One region of the Nonomuraea sp. MTCD27 genome, then DNA from elsewhere that is predicted to be linked to it. Evidence: riboswitches for the same ligand, from Rfam matches in the RefSeq annotation. Region 1 holds a riboswitch; the other holds the start of a gene.
What was found. A riboswitch is a leader RNA that binds a small molecule or an ion and turns the genes downstream of it on or off. The one in region 1 is predicted to bind cobalamin.
Positions count from the first base shown of each region.

Region 2: it holds a riboswitch for cobalamin, as region 1 does, so the genes downstream of both, ACBJ59_RS08930 (ribonucleoside-diphosphate reductase subunit alpha) here and ACBJ59_RS30960 (CbtB-domain containing protein) in region 1, are expected to answer to the same signal.

Region 1 is NZ_JBGNUW010000011.1:257,502-264,772, forward strand. It holds gene sigJ (RNA polymerase sigma factor SigJ) at 1-829, shown strand, start outside; gene ACBJ59_RS30925 (hypothetical protein) at 949-1,302, shown strand; gene ACBJ59_RS30930 (TetR/AcrR family transcriptional regulator) at 1,354-1,908, opposite strand; gene ACBJ59_RS30935 (hypothetical protein) at 2,004-2,507, shown strand; gene ACBJ59_RS30940 (TetR/AcrR family transcriptional regulator) at 2,447-3,103, opposite strand; gene ACBJ59_RS30945 (nitroreductase/quinone reductase family protein) at 3,199-3,690, shown strand; gene ACBJ59_RS30950 (hypothetical protein) at 3,871-4,596, shown strand; gene ACBJ59_RS30955 (STAS domain-containing protein) at 4,615-4,968, opposite strand; cobalamin riboswitch at 5,157-5,286, shown strand; gene ACBJ59_RS30960 (CbtB-domain containing protein) at 5,321-5,512, shown strand; gene ACBJ59_RS30965 (CbtA family protein) at 5,534-6,328, shown strand; gene ACBJ59_RS30970 (histidine phosphatase family protein) at 6,338-7,027, shown strand; gene ACBJ59_RS30975 (VWA domain-containing protein) at 6,979-7,271, shown strand, end outside.
Region 2 is NZ_JBGNUW010000003.1:165,570-172,840, forward strand. It holds gene ACBJ59_RS08905 (ABC transporter permease) at 1-349, shown strand, start outside; gene ACBJ59_RS08910 (hypothetical protein) at 419-694, shown strand; gene glmS (glutamine--fructose-6-phosphate transaminase (isomerizing)) at 707-2,527, shown strand; gene ACBJ59_RS08920 (SAM-dependent methyltransferase) at 2,588-3,349, shown strand; gene ACBJ59_RS08925 (tripartite tricarboxylate transporter substrate-binding protein) at 3,447-4,412, shown strand; cobalamin riboswitch at 4,417-4,614, shown strand; gene ACBJ59_RS08930 (ribonucleoside-diphosphate reductase subunit alpha) at 4,733-6,904, shown strand; gene ACBJ59_RS08935 (ribonucleotide-diphosphate reductase subunit beta) at 6,917-7,271, shown strand, end outside.

The sequences.
Region 1 (7,271 bases):
GCTGGCCGATGCCGAGGACGTCGTGCAGGAGACGTACGCCCGCTGGTACGCCATGTCCGAGGGGCAGCGGGAGGCCATCGAGAACCCCCCTGCCTGGCTGACGACGGTCGCCAGCCGCATCTGCCTCGACCTACTCGGCTCGGCCCGGGCCCGGCGGGAGAGCTATGTGGGCGAGTGGATCCCGGAGCCGGTGCCCGGCCGTACGGACTGGGTCAGCGCGCGGCCCGGCACGGATCCGGCCGACCGCGTCACCCTCGACGAGTCGCTCAACATGGCCTTCCTCGTCGTGCTCGAATCGATGACCCCGGCCGAGCGGGTCGCGTTCATCCTGCACGACGTCTTCCGCTACTCCTTCACCGAGGTGGCCGAGATCGTCGGCCGCACGTCGGCGGCCTGCCGCCAGCTGGCCACCTCGGCCCGCCGCCGCATCCGCGAGTCCCAGGCGTCCCCGACCCCCACGGCCCGGCGCGCCGGCATCGTCAGGGACTTCAAGCTGGCCTGGGAGGCCAAGGACATCGACGCCCTCATCGGCCTCCTCGACCCCGACGCCAAGGTGATCGCCGACGGCGGCGGCCTGGCCAACACCGTGATCCGGCCGGTGGAGGGCGCGGAGCAGATCGTGCGTTACGCCCTGACCCTCGCCGGCCTGGCGCCCGCCATGACGATCCAGGAGCAGACCGTCAACGGCCAGCCCGGTCTGGTGGGCGTGGTGGACGGCGTCACCGTGGCGGTGATGGCGTTCGACGTCGCGGACGACCGGATCACGCGCATCTGGGCAGTGCGCAACCCCGAGAAGCTCCGGCCCTGGGCGGCGGTACCGCAGCAGTAGATCGGCCTCACCTCACATTCCCGGCGGTTGTGTCGTCGGACTCCTGCGACACCGGCCAGGACGCTTCCCGCGTCCCGGCCGTCGTCCGCCCCTGCCCCACCGTCGTCAAGGAGTCAGCCGTGTTCCTGCGTGTCGCGATCATCCTGCAGACCCTCGCCCTCCTCGCCGCGCCGATCACCGCCGGACTGCTGCTGACCTCGCCCAGCGAACGGGTGCTGCACAGCATCTCGGCGTACGGGGTGTTCACCGCGGCGCTGCTGCACCTGATCGTCGCGATCCTGCTGTGGCGGCCGGGCGGCGGCTCCCCCAGGACCGCCCTGTACGCGGCCGGGTTCTTCGGGCTCACGCTCGCGCAGATAGCGCTCGGCATCGCAGCCGCGACGCCCCTGCACTTCCCCCTGGGGGTGCTGCTGTTCGGCGTGAGCGTCCTTCAACTCAGCCGGCTCCCGGCCGTCCGCCGGCAGCCGTCCTGAACCGACCCCGGGGGTCTGTCCGAGTCCCGCGGGTCTTTGCGAGGCCCGCCGCTATGCGAGGCCCGCGGGCAACAGGGCGCGGATCGCGGTGTGGACGGCTTCGAGGTCGACCGCCTCGGGAGCGATCCGCCACTGGGCGTGTACGCCGATGATCGTCCCCACCAGCGCGACCGTGAACGCCTCCGGGGTGACGCCCGGGGGCAGCGCCTCGGCCGGGATCCGGGCGCGTACCCCCTGGCGAAGCGCCGCGTGGAGGCGCGCGTAGTGCTCGCGGATCGGCGAGCCCACCTCGACGGCCTCGGCGAGCAGCGTGATGAACAGGCGGGTGGCCGGCACCTGGATGAAGTCGACGACCTGCCCGAGCGGATCATCGGCGGGCGCGCCGAACCGGGCCAGCACCGCCTGGAGCTGGTCGTCGATCACCGCCTCCAGCAGGCCGAGCTTGTTTCCGAAATGCCACGGGATGGAGCCGCGGCTGATGCCGGCCTTGTCGGCGATGTCGACGAAGCTCGTCTGCCGGTATCCCTTCTCGGCGAAGAGCTCGGCGGCAGCCGCCACCAGCAGCCGGCGGCTCTCCTGAGTCCTCTCGTCACGTCGCGTGGCCATGCGGCCCATCTAACAGGTATGCCCGACGACAGATCAAATGCTGATCGGTATAGCCTGTGTTAGCCAACATATAAATACGCCGAGAAGGAGCTCTCATGAGGCTGCCGAAGAGCGCGCACACCAGGGACGTCGCCATGAGCTCGGGCCAGCGGATGCTCCGCTGGGCAAGCGGGATCATGCTCGTGCTCGGAGCGGGGCACCTGTCCTTACTGGCCCTCCTCACCTGGGAAAACGTCTCCGGGTGGGTGGACAGGGGACTGTGGGCGGCCGTCCCGCTCCTGGACGGGGATGCCGTTCAGACGGTGGCGTCCCTGCAGAACAAGGTCACCTTCTGGGCCGGGCCGGGCAGCTTCTCCGTGCCCCTGATTCTCCTGGGCTGCCTGACCTGGCACCTCGCCGGGCGCGGGGTCCCCGTGCCCGCCGGGATCGGGTGGGCACTCGCGGCGTGGTGCGCGCTGGGCGGCGTCCTTCTCGTGCCCTCCCCGTACGTCGCCGGGGTCGTCGCCGGCGGGCTCGTCATCCTGGCGGCGCGGCCGGGTCAGGCCTTCGGTGCCATGGCCGCCACCGCGGACAGCAGGAGATCGATGCCGAAGGAGTAGTAGGCGTCGAGGTCGGGCGGGTCGGACAGGGTGGCGGCGAAGGCGGCCAGGTGGGGGTAGCGGCCGGGAGGCAGGCGTTCCAGGTCGAGGCGCTGCTGCCGCCTGAGCTCCGCGCTCGCCTCCTCGTCGCCGTCCACGCCACCGGGCTGGCAGGACACCGTCGCCGTCGCGCCCAGCAGCAGGTAGGAGGCCACCTGGTCGGCCTGCCGCGGCGTGAACCCGGCCTCGGCGAGCAGCCCGATCACGGTGTCGGTGGCCCGCAGGTATCCCTCGGCCGCGCTCTTGTCGATCACCGGCAGGAGGGCGGACAGGTAGGGGTGCGCGCGCGTCTGTTCCACCAGCGCGGTGACGACCGCGCGGAGGCGCTCAGCCCAGGGCCGGTCCGGCGCCAGGCCGGCGACGAGCGGCGCGAGCAGGTGGTCGGCGAGCGCGGACAGCAGCTCGTCCTTGTTCTTGACGTGCCAGTACAGCGCCGTGGGCGCGACGCCGAGCTCAGCGGCGAGCCGGCGGATGGTGACCGCCTGGAGCCCGTCGGTGTCGGCGATCTTCATCGCCCGATCGACGACGGCCTGGCGGGTCAGTTTCTCCGAAGCCACCTGACCACTGTACGCACGTTCTCCTGTGCAATGTTCATGTACAGCGTTCCTGTACAGTGTTCATGAACGCTGTACAGTACAAGGAGACGCCACGCATGAGTGCTGAATCGACACGTACGCACCGCTTCGACCGCTGGCTGTACCGCGGCGGCCGGCCCAACCGGCTGGCCCGGGCGATCAACCGCGTCTGGGCCACCGTCTTCGCGACCGGGGTGCTGCAACCGGAGCGGATGGTGACCCTGCGGGTGCCGGGCCGGCGTACCGGGCGGGTCATCTCCTTCCCGCTGGTCGTCGCGGACCACGAGGGCGAGCGCTACCTGGTGGCGATGCTCGGCCAGGAGACCAACTGGGTGCGCAATGTCCGCGCGGCCGGCGGGCTGGCGGTGCTGCGGCACGGCCGGCAGGAGACCGTACGTCTGGACGAGGTGGACGCCGGGGACCGTGCGCCCGTCCTCCGCCGCTACCTGGCCGTCTCGCCGGGCGGCCGCACCCACATCCCGGTGGACCGGCGGGCGCCGCTGGCTGAGTTCGAGCGGATCGCCGCGCGGTATCCGGTCTTCCGCATCACCCCGGTCGAGACACGGTGACCGCGTCCCCTGGCCGGTCGCCCCCGTGAGCCGCCGGGGTCACGAACCCGGCGCGGGCCGATGCCGGGATCATCACGTTCCCCGCCCGAGACCACGCTTCCCTGCCCTGATCAGCCGCCGAATGTCACCTTCCGAACACGGCAGGCGGCCCCGGCCGGAGTGGTGAGGTAGTCAGAGATCATGCTCCTCCTCCGGTTGTCCAGCGCCCTGTGCATCGCCGCGATGCTCGCCCTCACCGCCTGCAGCGAGGATCCCGCGGCCCGCGCCGCCCGTACCCACGCCGAACAGATCGCCGAGCGGCTCGGCCGCGGCCTGTCCTGGAACTCGGAGGACATCGGCCACGCGCTCTCCCGCGACGCGGACGTCGACGTGTACTCCGTGACCGGCACCAGGTACAGCGTCAGCGACCAGGGACGCGTCCTGCTGCGGATCCGCGCCACGAGCCCGGTGGATCGGGACGGTGAGCCGCTCGGCAGGACGAGCTCCCCGAGTCCCGCCGCGGTGGCCGTCGTGTGCTTCGAGATCTCGGTCTCCTACTCCGACACGGGCGTGGCCGAGGTCGACTGCCCGGCGGGCGAGCCGCGCTCCTTCCGCGCCCCGGCGGAGATCCCCCGCACCGCGTACGAGTGGCTGAAGACGCGCCTGCCCGCAACCCCCGACCTGGCGGCCGCCCGCGAGGTCGTCGACCGGCTGGACCTGGACGACCGCATCGGCAAGGACGTGGCCGAGGTCGACGGGGTGATCGGCATCGCGTTGCGGGAGCGGCCGGGGGTGTGCCTGTTCGCCCGCGTCCGGCCGGGGGACGTACAGGTCTGGTGGCCCTCCCGCGTCCAGGCGATGCCCGGGGAGAGCAGTTGCAGCGCAGCCGAGGCCGCTCACGGCCACGCCCAGCGCCCGCCCCACTGACCGGCGCGGGCCGGCGGGTCAGCCGGTCGGCGGCGGGAACACGCGGTCGAGGCCGGTGATCTCCAGCAGCCGTACGACACTCCGCGAGCTCCTCGTCACCCGCAGGCTCCCCCGCCCCGCCACCGCCTGGTTACGCGCGGCGACCAGCACGGCCAGGCCGCGGGCGTCGATGAAACCCACCTGGCCCAGGTCGAGCAGGAGATGGGTGCCCCGCTGGGCGAGCACGCGGGCCACGCACGCGCGGAAGACCGACTCCGAGGCCAGGTCGAGCTCTCCGGACGCCCTGATCACCACCTGGTCGTCCGTCCGGGTCACCTGAAGGACCAGGCCAGCCTCCCCTCCCGGCAGGTGAGGGTCCATCGGGGACGACATGAGGGGGAACCTAAGACCGGCCCATCACGCCGCGCTAGGGCCAAAGGTCCCGAATTTAACCCTCCCACTCCCGGCGTCTCGTCAAGAAAGGCCCGCCCGCCTGAACTCCCCGGACTCACTCCGGGGACCCCGGCGCTCAGGCCCCCTCACCCACCAGCCCATCGGCCGGGACGTATTGACGCGAACAGGAGGAACAGATACGTTCCGGTAGATTTCACGGTTGTCCAAGGGAAATCCGGTGAGATGCCGGTGCGGACGCGCCACTGTATCCGGGACGTAGATCCCGGGAGCCAGGTCGCTTGGCAGCCGTGACCTCGAAGGCGGGACGCGTCATCCCTGAGGAGGCTTTTGCATGAGTGATCTGACCACTCCCACCACCACCATCCCCTTTCCACGCCTGCGCGCCTGGCTGCCGGCCGTGGCACTGCTGCTGCTCGTCGCGTACCTGGTCCTGATGGACAACGGCGCCGTGTCCCAGACGGGCGCGTTCCTGCACGAGCTGATGCACGACGGGCGGCACCTGCTCGGCGTGCCGTGCCACTGAGGCCCCGGCATGGTACGGAACTTGCTGGTCAGAGGTCTGCTCGTAGGCCTGCTGGCCGGATCGGTCGCGGGCGGCTTCGCCTTCGTCTTCGGGGAACCGCGCGTGGACAGCGCGATCGCCCTGGAGGAGGCGGCCGCGGCCCAGACCCGGGCCGCTCCGGCAGAGGCGCACGAGGGTCACGATCACGGCGAAGGGGCCGAGGTCAGCAGGCCCGTGCAGAAGGCGGGGCTCTTCCTGGCCACCGGGCTCTACGGGCTGGCCGTGGGCGGCGTGTTCGCCCTCGTGTTCGCGGGCCTGCGGGGCCGGGTCGGGTCGCGCTCGGACGGGCGGCTGGCCCTGGCCTCCGCCGGTACGGCCTTCGTCGCCGTCATCCTCGTCCCTTTCGTGAAATATCCAGCCAACCCGCCCGCTGTCGGTGACCCGGCGACGATCGGCAACCGCACTCTGCTGTACGTGGTGATGGTCCTCGTCGGGCTGGCCGCGGTGGCGGTCGCGGTGGCCACGGCCCGCCGGGCGAGCTCCGCGGATCCGTGGGTCCGGTGGGTCTCGGCGGTGGGCTCCTTCCTGGTTCCGGTGGTGGCGGCGTGGGTGCTGCTGCCACCGGTGCACGAGGTGCCCGCCGGGTTCCCCGCCACGCTGCTGTGGGAGTTCAGGCTCGCCTCGCTCGGCACGCAACTCGTCTTCTGGGCGGCGTTCGGCGTGCTGTTCGGGTGGGTGAGCGACAGAGCGGCCCGAGCGGTTCAGGCCGACCCGGCTCGTACGGCCGGTGCAACTCGTACCGGCGGCGCTGCCGGTGCCGCCGTCGAGCCGGGCTGAGCTCGGTTGTTGTTCGTCCGGCACGCGACGACGCCGGGGATGCGGGCTGCCCGTTTCCCCGGCGCCACGGACACCGACCACACCAACGCCGACCCGGCCGGCCTCGCCAGAGCCGCCTCCTTGGCCGCCATGGCGGGCTGGACCGCACCGGGAGTCATGGCGGGCGCGGCTGTCTGGGTCTCGCCCGTGCGGGCCGCGTGGCAGACCGCCGCCGCGATGGGGCTGGAGGCGCGCGTGGCTCCGGCCCTCAGGGAAGCCGACTGCGGCCGGTGGGGCGGGCTGACGTATGAACAGGTCGCGCGGGAGGAGCCGGAGGCGCTGGCCAGATGGCTGGCGGATCCGCACGCGGCCCCGCACGGCGGCGAGAGCCTGGCCGCTCTCGCCGAACGGGTCGGGGACTGGCTGGAAGCGGTACGCCAGAATCCCACCCACCCCGAGGCGGTCACCGGCCGGGCGCAACCCGCCGGCGCCGTACGCCCTGAGGTGGTCGTCATCTGTGATGTCGGTGTGATCCGGGCGGCGCTCGGGCATGCGCTGGGGCTGGATCCGCTCAGCACCGCCCGTTTCGACATCGCGCCGCTGTCCTTCACCGAGCTGACCGTCACGCGAACTGGCCGGCGGGTCGCTCATGTCAACCGGAAGGTTCTGTCTTGGTCAACACCTACCCGTTCAGCGCGGTCGTCGGGCTCGACGACCTGAAGCTGGCGCTGGTGCTCAACGCGGTCTCACCCCGGGTGGGCGGCGTGCTCGTACGCGGTGAGAAGGGCACTGCCAAGTCCACGATCGTACGCGCGCTCGCGGCCCAGCTGCCCGCCGTGGACGTGGTGGCCGGTTGCCGCTTTGCCTGCGACCCGGCGGCGCCCGACCCCGGATGCCCGGACGGTCCGCATGAGAGCGGTGTCGATGGCGTGAGCCGTCCGGCCGCGCTGGTGGAGTTGCCTGT
Region 2 (7,271 bases), on a different contig from region 1:
CGCCCTGGCCGTGGTGGTCTGGTGCTTCGTCCTGCTCTGCGCGGGCACGGCGGTCGCCGGCGTCGTACGCAGCCAGGGCGAGCTCAGCACCCTGTGCAACATCGCGGCCCTGTCGGTCAGCGCGCTGGGCGGGGCGCTGGTGCCGTTCGCGCTGATGCCGTCCTGGGCGCAGGCCGTCGCGCCGATCTCGCCCGGCTACTGGGCCACGACCATGTTGCAAGCCGCCGTGCGGGGTGACATCGCCGGTACGGCCGGGCCCGCGGCGGTGCTCGCCGGGCTCGGAACGGCCGCCGGAGCCTTCGCCTGCCGGCGGTTCGCCAGGGGTTGGGGCCGTTCGAGCGCGCTATAGAGTTAATTCCTGCCCGATATCGGGCAGGATGTTGGCGTGTCTCGTTCCAGAGTCGTAGTGTCCTCGTCTGTGTCCACGGCACGGCATCCGTACGAAGATCTCATCACCCACCTCACGAGGACGAGCCCGCTCGACCCCGGCGAGGCCGCCCGCGTGGTCGCCGACGTGCTGTCGTACTTCTCCGAGCCCGTCGAGGAGTTCGTCCGGCGCCGTCACGGCGAGCTGAAGACGCGCGGATACACCAACGACGAGATCTTCCCCCGGATCGCCGGCGAATTACGGGGCCGCCGGGTGGCGGCGCCGGAGCTGTCCCTGCGGCAGCTACGCAGGATTGTCTACGGATAAGAGGAGACCTCGATGTGCGGAATCGTGGCCTACGTCGGCCCCAAGGACGCGGCGCCCATCTTGCTGGAGGGCCTGCAGCGGCTTGAATACCGGGGCTACGACTCGGCCGGGGTCGTGGTGTCCAACAAGGGGCTGAAGGTACGCAAGGTCAAGGGGCGGGTGGCCGACCTGGCCAAGGTCGTGCCCGTGCGGTTCAAGGGCAACCTCGGCATCGGGCACACCAGGTGGGCCACGCACGGCGTGCCGAGCGACGTCAACGCCCACCCCCACCTGTCCGCCGACGAGCGCATCGCGGTCGTGCACAACGGCATCATCGAGAACGCCGGCGAGCTGCGTGCCAAGCTCGAGGCCGACGGCGTGGTGTTCGCCTCCGAGACCGACACCGAGGTGCTCGCGCACCTGATCGCCCACGCGGCCGACGAGAACGACTCGCTGGAGGAGGCCGTCAGGAAGACGCTCAAGAGCGTCGTGGGCACGTACGGCATCGCCGTGATCGACGCCGAGCGGCCCGGCGAGGTGGTCGTGGCGCGCAACGGCAGCCCGATCGTGCTGGGCATCGGCGAGAAGGAGATGTTCGCCGCCTCCGACGTCTCTGCCCTGGTCCGCTACACGCGCCAGGTCGTGCACCTGGAGGACGGCGAGCTGGCCGTGCTCAAGGCCGACGGCTTCCACACCTTCGCCAGCGACGCCCGCGAGACGGCCAAGGAGCCGCTGACCGTCGACTGGGACGCCGGCCACTACGACACCGGCGGCTACGAGCACTACCTGCTCAAGGAGATCTCCGAGCAGCCCGAGACGATGACCCGCACCATGAGCGGCCGCCTGGACGAGCGCTTCCACGTGGCCCACCTCGGCGGGCTCAACATGGACGCCCGAGAGACGCGGGGCTTCCGGCGGGTGAAGATCATCGGCTGCGGGTCGGCGTACTACTCGGGCCAGATCGGGGCGCAGCTCATCGAGGAGCTGGCGCGCATCCCATCCGACGCCGAGCCGGCCAGCGAGTTCCGCTACCGCAACCCGGTCGTCGACCCCGACACGCTCTACGTCGCGATCAGCCAGTCGGGGGAGACCTACGACACCCTCGCCGCCGTGCAGGAGCTCAAGCGCAAGGGCGGCCGGGTCATCGGCATCGTCAACGCCGTGGGCAGCGCCATCGCCCGCGAGGTCGACGGCGGCATCTACCTGCACGCCGGCCCCGAGGTCTCGGTCGCCTCGACCAAGGCGTTCACCTCCACCTCGGTGGCGTTCGCGCTGCTGGCGCTGCACCTGGGCCGGGTGCGCGACCTGTCGCCGGCCGACGGGCGGCGCATCGTGGAGGGCCTGCGCCGCCTGCCCGGTCAGATCGAGCAGATCCTCGCGCAGGGCGACAGGATCGCCGAGCTGGCCGACAAGTACGCCAAGCACGCGAGCATGATGTTCGTCGGCCGGGTGCGCGGCTACCCGGTGGCCCGCGAGGGCGCGCAGAAGCTTAAGGAGATCTCGTACGTCCACGCCGAGGCCTACCCGGCCAGCGAGCTCAAGCACGGCCCGCTCGCGCTGATCGGCCCCGACATGCCGACGGTGGCGATCGTCCCCGACGACGAGCTGCTCGACAAGAACCTCACCACGCTGGGCGAGATCCGCGCCCGCGGCGGCCAGGTGCTCATGGTGGGCCACCGGAAGCCGGACGCCAAGCTGGCCGACGACGCGATCGTGATCCCCAAGAACGAGATCGAGCTCGACCCCATCCTGCTCACGATTCCCCTCCAGCTCCTGGCGTACTACGCGGCGGTCGCGCTGGGCCGCGACGTGGACAAGCCGCGCAACCTCGCCAAGAGCGTAACGGTTGAGTAACTGAGTCCAATTCAGCGCAAACTATCGTTATCTGGCTTGCGACGACATAAATTCGATACTGTGCGGAAGTTCGACCAACAGAGGCCCAATCCCGCACGCATGTACGACTACATGCTCGGTGGGAAGGACAACTTCGCGGTCGACCGTCTGGCCCTTGACCAGCTCGCCGAGCTGATCCCGGAGGCGGTCGCGCTGGCCCGCGCGAACCGGGCCTTCCTCCAGCGCGCCGTGCGCTACGTGGCGCGGGCCGGGATCCGCCAGTTCCTCGACCTCGGCAGCGGGCTGCCCACCCAGGGCAGCGCGCACGAGGTGGCCCCGGAGGCCCGGGTCGTCTACGTCGACCACGACCCCGTCGTCGCCGCCCACGCCACGGCCCTGCTCCGGCACGCACCGGGCAGGGCCCGTTTCGTCCAGGCCGACCTGCTGGATCCGGCGGAAGTGCTGGCCGGGGCCGGTGAGTTCCTGGACCTCGACCAGCCGATCGCCGTGCTGCTGGTGTCGATCCTGCACTTCCTGCCGGACTCCGCGCACCCCCAGCAGGCGGTGGGCGTGCTCCGCGAGCGGATGGCGCCGGGCGGCTATCTGGTGATCTCGCACGCCACGACCATGGCGCACCTGGAGGACGAGGAGCGCGGCGGCTCCTCCGCCCGGGGCGGGACCGACCGGACCCCGGCCCGGATCCGCGCGTTCTTCGGCGGGTTCCCGCTGGAGCCGCCGGGGCTCGTGCAGGCCACCGACTGGCGTCCGGACCGGCCCAAGCTGGTGGGCGACTGGTCGTTGCCGTCGTCGCTCATGGCCGGGGTCGGCAAGAAAACCCAATAAGTTTAAAAATCACGAAAAAGCGCGAAGAAAAGCGATTTGTGTTGTTTGTCGCGACCCGGGTGTGTAGCGGTGCGTAATGGGTTATTAACCTAGGGTAATGGGGGATTCGGGGGAGAAGCAGATGCGCCGGCGGCGGTTCCTGGCCTGGGGGCTGGGAGTCACGGCCTGCGCCGCCGGTTGCGGTACGGAGCGCACCGGCGGGGACGTGCCGCGTACCGGATTCTCCATCAATCCGAGCGGGCCGCGCTGGGCCCCCGTGGGGCGGGCGTTCGCCGGGGCGGCCCGTACCGCCGGGTTCCAGTCCGGCGCCGGCACGCCCATCACGGTGACCGGCCTGCCCGCGCTGGCCGCGGCCGAGCTGAACAACGGCCAGAGCCTGCTCGACACCGGCACCCCGCTGGCCAGGCTCAGCGGCGAGGTCGAGGTCGTGGTCGTGCCCGACGCCTCGCCGGTCAAGGACTTCGACGACCTCGGCGCCCGGCTGGTCGCCTCGCCCGGCCGGACACCGCTGGTGGGCGGGCCGCAGGGCGAGCCCGACCACCTGCTGTTCGGCCTGATCGCCAAGGCCCTCGGCGCGGACACCAGGCAGGTCGAGTACACCGGCTACCCCAGCCGCGGCGAGGCGGCCACCGCGCTGCTGGCCGGTAAGGGAGCCGCCGCCGCGGGACCGCTGACCGGCTGGCGCGCCGGCATCGGCCGCGGCCGGGTCAGGGCGCTGGCGGTGTCCTCGGCCACCCGCGTGCCCGAGCTCGACGTGCCGACGCTGCTGGAGTGCGGCGTGCGGGTGGACTTCGCGGACTGGGTGGCCGCCTTCGGGCCCGAGGACATGGCCGACGAGAGCCGCGAGGCGGCCCTGCGCATGTGCGAGGTGGTGATCGGCTCGACCGGCTGGGAGGCGGCGTGCCGGGCCGCCGGCTGGTTGTCGATCCCCCTCGTCGGCGACGACTTCGCCCGCTGGGTCGGCACCGAGATCGCCCGCACCCGCGCGGTCCTGCGGGACCTCGGACTGCTCGACACCACCAAAGCCACAACATGCTGGGGTAGTTGCGGGAACGGCCACTAGATGTAGGATCCTGGTCGTCGCTGGTTCGCCTCTCCGGAGGCGGAGCAAAAGGGAACCCGGTGAGATTCCGGGGCTGCCCCGCAGCGGTGAGCGGGAACGACCGCCGTCATTGTGCACTGGAGAGATCCGGGAAGCGACGGCCAGTAGGAGCCATGGAGCGCGCCCGCGAGCCCGAAGACCTGCCAGCGTCGTGCCGGGCCGTGTCCGGCACGAAGTGTTCAGGGCCTCGAGGGCGGGCCGGAGCGCGACGCGGCCGGTGATCCGGTTCGCCGTGCTCTCGCGTGCCCTCACGGGGATGAGCTCGCGAGGAGAGAGAGCACGTGACTCAGATCGTTGAGGTTGACCGCCGCCTGGCCATCGAGGAGGCCGCCGCCCGGGTGATCACCGACCCGGCCAACTCGCGGGTCGCCGCCCGGCTGCTGGCCGAGGAGATCGCCGACGAGGCGGCCGCGCACGGCGTGCGGACGTTCTCGGAGTCCATCGCCGCCACCCACGCGGCCGGGCTCGTGCAGGACGGGCTGGCGGAGTTCGTCGCCGCGCACGCCGCCGAGCTGGACGCGCTGGTCTCCGCCGAGGCGGACGACCGGTTCGAGTATTTCGGGCTGCGCACGGTGTACGACCGCTACCTGCTGCGCCACCCCGAGACGCGCGGGGTGCTGGAGCGGCCGCAGCACTTCTTCCTGCGCGTGGCCTGCGGGTTGTCGGAGTCGGTGGCCGAGGCGGCGGAGCTGTACGCGCTCATGTCCACGCTGTCGTACCTGCCCAGCTCGCCCACCCTGTTCAACTCCGGCTCGCGCCGGCCGCAGCTGTCGTCCTGCTTCCTGCTCGACTCGCCGCGCGACGAGCTGGAGGGCATCTACGACAGGTACGGGCAGGTGGCCCGGCTGTCCAAGTACGCCGGGGGCATCGGCATCTCCTGGACCCGGGTGCGCTCGCGCGGCTCCCTGATCAGGGGTACGAACGGCCACTCCAACGGCATCGTGCCCTGGCTGCGCACGCTGGACTCCTCGGTGGCGGCGGTCAACCAGGGCGGCCGGCGCAAGGGGGCGGCCTGCGTCTACCTGGAGACCTGGCACGCCGACATCGAGGAGTTCCTGGAGCTGCGCGACAACACCGGCGAGGACGCCCGCCGCACCCACAACCTGAACCTGGCCAACTGGGTCCCCGACGAGTTCATGCGCCGGGTCGAGGCGGACGGGACGTGGTCGCTGTTCGACCCGAAGGAGGTGCCCGACCTCACGGACCTGTACGGGGAGGAGTTCACGGCCGCGTACCGCGCGTACGAGGCGGCCGGGCGGTACGTCCGGCAGATCCCCGCCAGGACACTGTACGGCCGGATGATGCGCACCCTCGCCCAGACCGGCAACGGCTGGATGACGTTCAAGGACGCCGCCAACCGCACCTCCAACCAGACCGCCCGCCCCGAGAACGTCATCCACCTGTCGAACCTCTGCACCGAGATCCTCGAGGTCACCAGCGACGCCGAGACGGCCGTCTGCAACCTCGGCTCGGTCAACCTGGCCGCCCACCTGACCGGGGACGGCGCCGGGCAGGACATGGACTGGGAGCGGCTGCGCCGGACCGTGCGCACCGCCGTCCGCTTCCTCGACCGCACCATCGACCTCGGCTTCTACCCCACGCCCGAGGCCGAGGCGGCCAACAAGCGGTGGCGGCCCATCGGGCTGGGCGTGATGGGGCTGGCCGACGTCTTCTTCACGCTGCGGCTGCCGTTCGACTCACCGCGGGCGCTGGAGCTGTCCACCAGGATCGCCGAGGAGATCGCGCTGGCCGCGTACGACACCTCGGCCGACCTGGCGGCCGAGCGCGGAAGGCACCCGTCGTACGCCGACACGCGGGCCGCCGGGGGAGTGCTGCACCCCGACCACTACGGCGCGGCCGGTTCGCCGCGCTGGGACGCGCTCCGCGAGAAGATCGCGGAGACCGGCCTGCGGAACTCGCTCATGGTCGCCATCGCCCCGACCGCGACGATCGCCTCCATCGCCGGCTGCTACGAGTGCATCGAGCCGCAGGTGTCCAACGTGTTCAAGCGGGAGACCCTGTCGGGCGAGTTCTTGCAGGTCAACCGGTATTTGGTGGCCGATCTGCAGGCGCGCGGGCTGTGGACCCAGCAGGTGCGCGACGACCTCAAGCGCGCCGACGGCTCGGTGCAGACCGTGCCCGGCGTGCCCGACGACCTCAAGGTGCTCTACCGCACGGCGTGGGAGCTGCCGCAGAAGGCGCTGATCGACCTGGCCGCCGCGCGGCAGCCGTACATCGACCAGTCGCAGTCGCTCAACCTCTTCATGGCCAGCCCGACCATCGGCAAGCTCTCGTCGATGTACGCCTACGCCTGGAAGCAGGGCCTCAAGACGACGTACTACCTGCGCTCGCGCCCGGCCACCCGGATCGCCCAGACGACGGTCGCGGCCCCTTCCGCCGAGGCGATCGCCTGCTCCCTCGAGAACCCCGAAACCTGCGAAGCCTGCCAGTAAGGAGACCCTTTCGTGCTGCTCGACCCCGGTATGGACCTCACCCTGCGGCCCATGCGCTACCCCGACTTCTACGAGCGCTACCGCGCGGCCATCCGCAACACGTGGACCGTCGAGGAGGTGGACCTGCACAACGACCTCGCCGACCTGGCCAGGATGACCCCGCAGGAGCGGCACCTGATCAACCGGCTGGTCGCCTTCTTCGCCACCGGCGACTCGATCGTGGCCAACAACCTCGTGCTCAACCTCTACCAGCACGTCAACGCCCCCGAGGCGCGCCTGTACCTGAGCAGGCAGCTCTTCGAGGAGGCCGTGCACGTGCAGTTCTACCTGACGCTCCTCGACACCTACCTGCCCGACCCGGACGAGC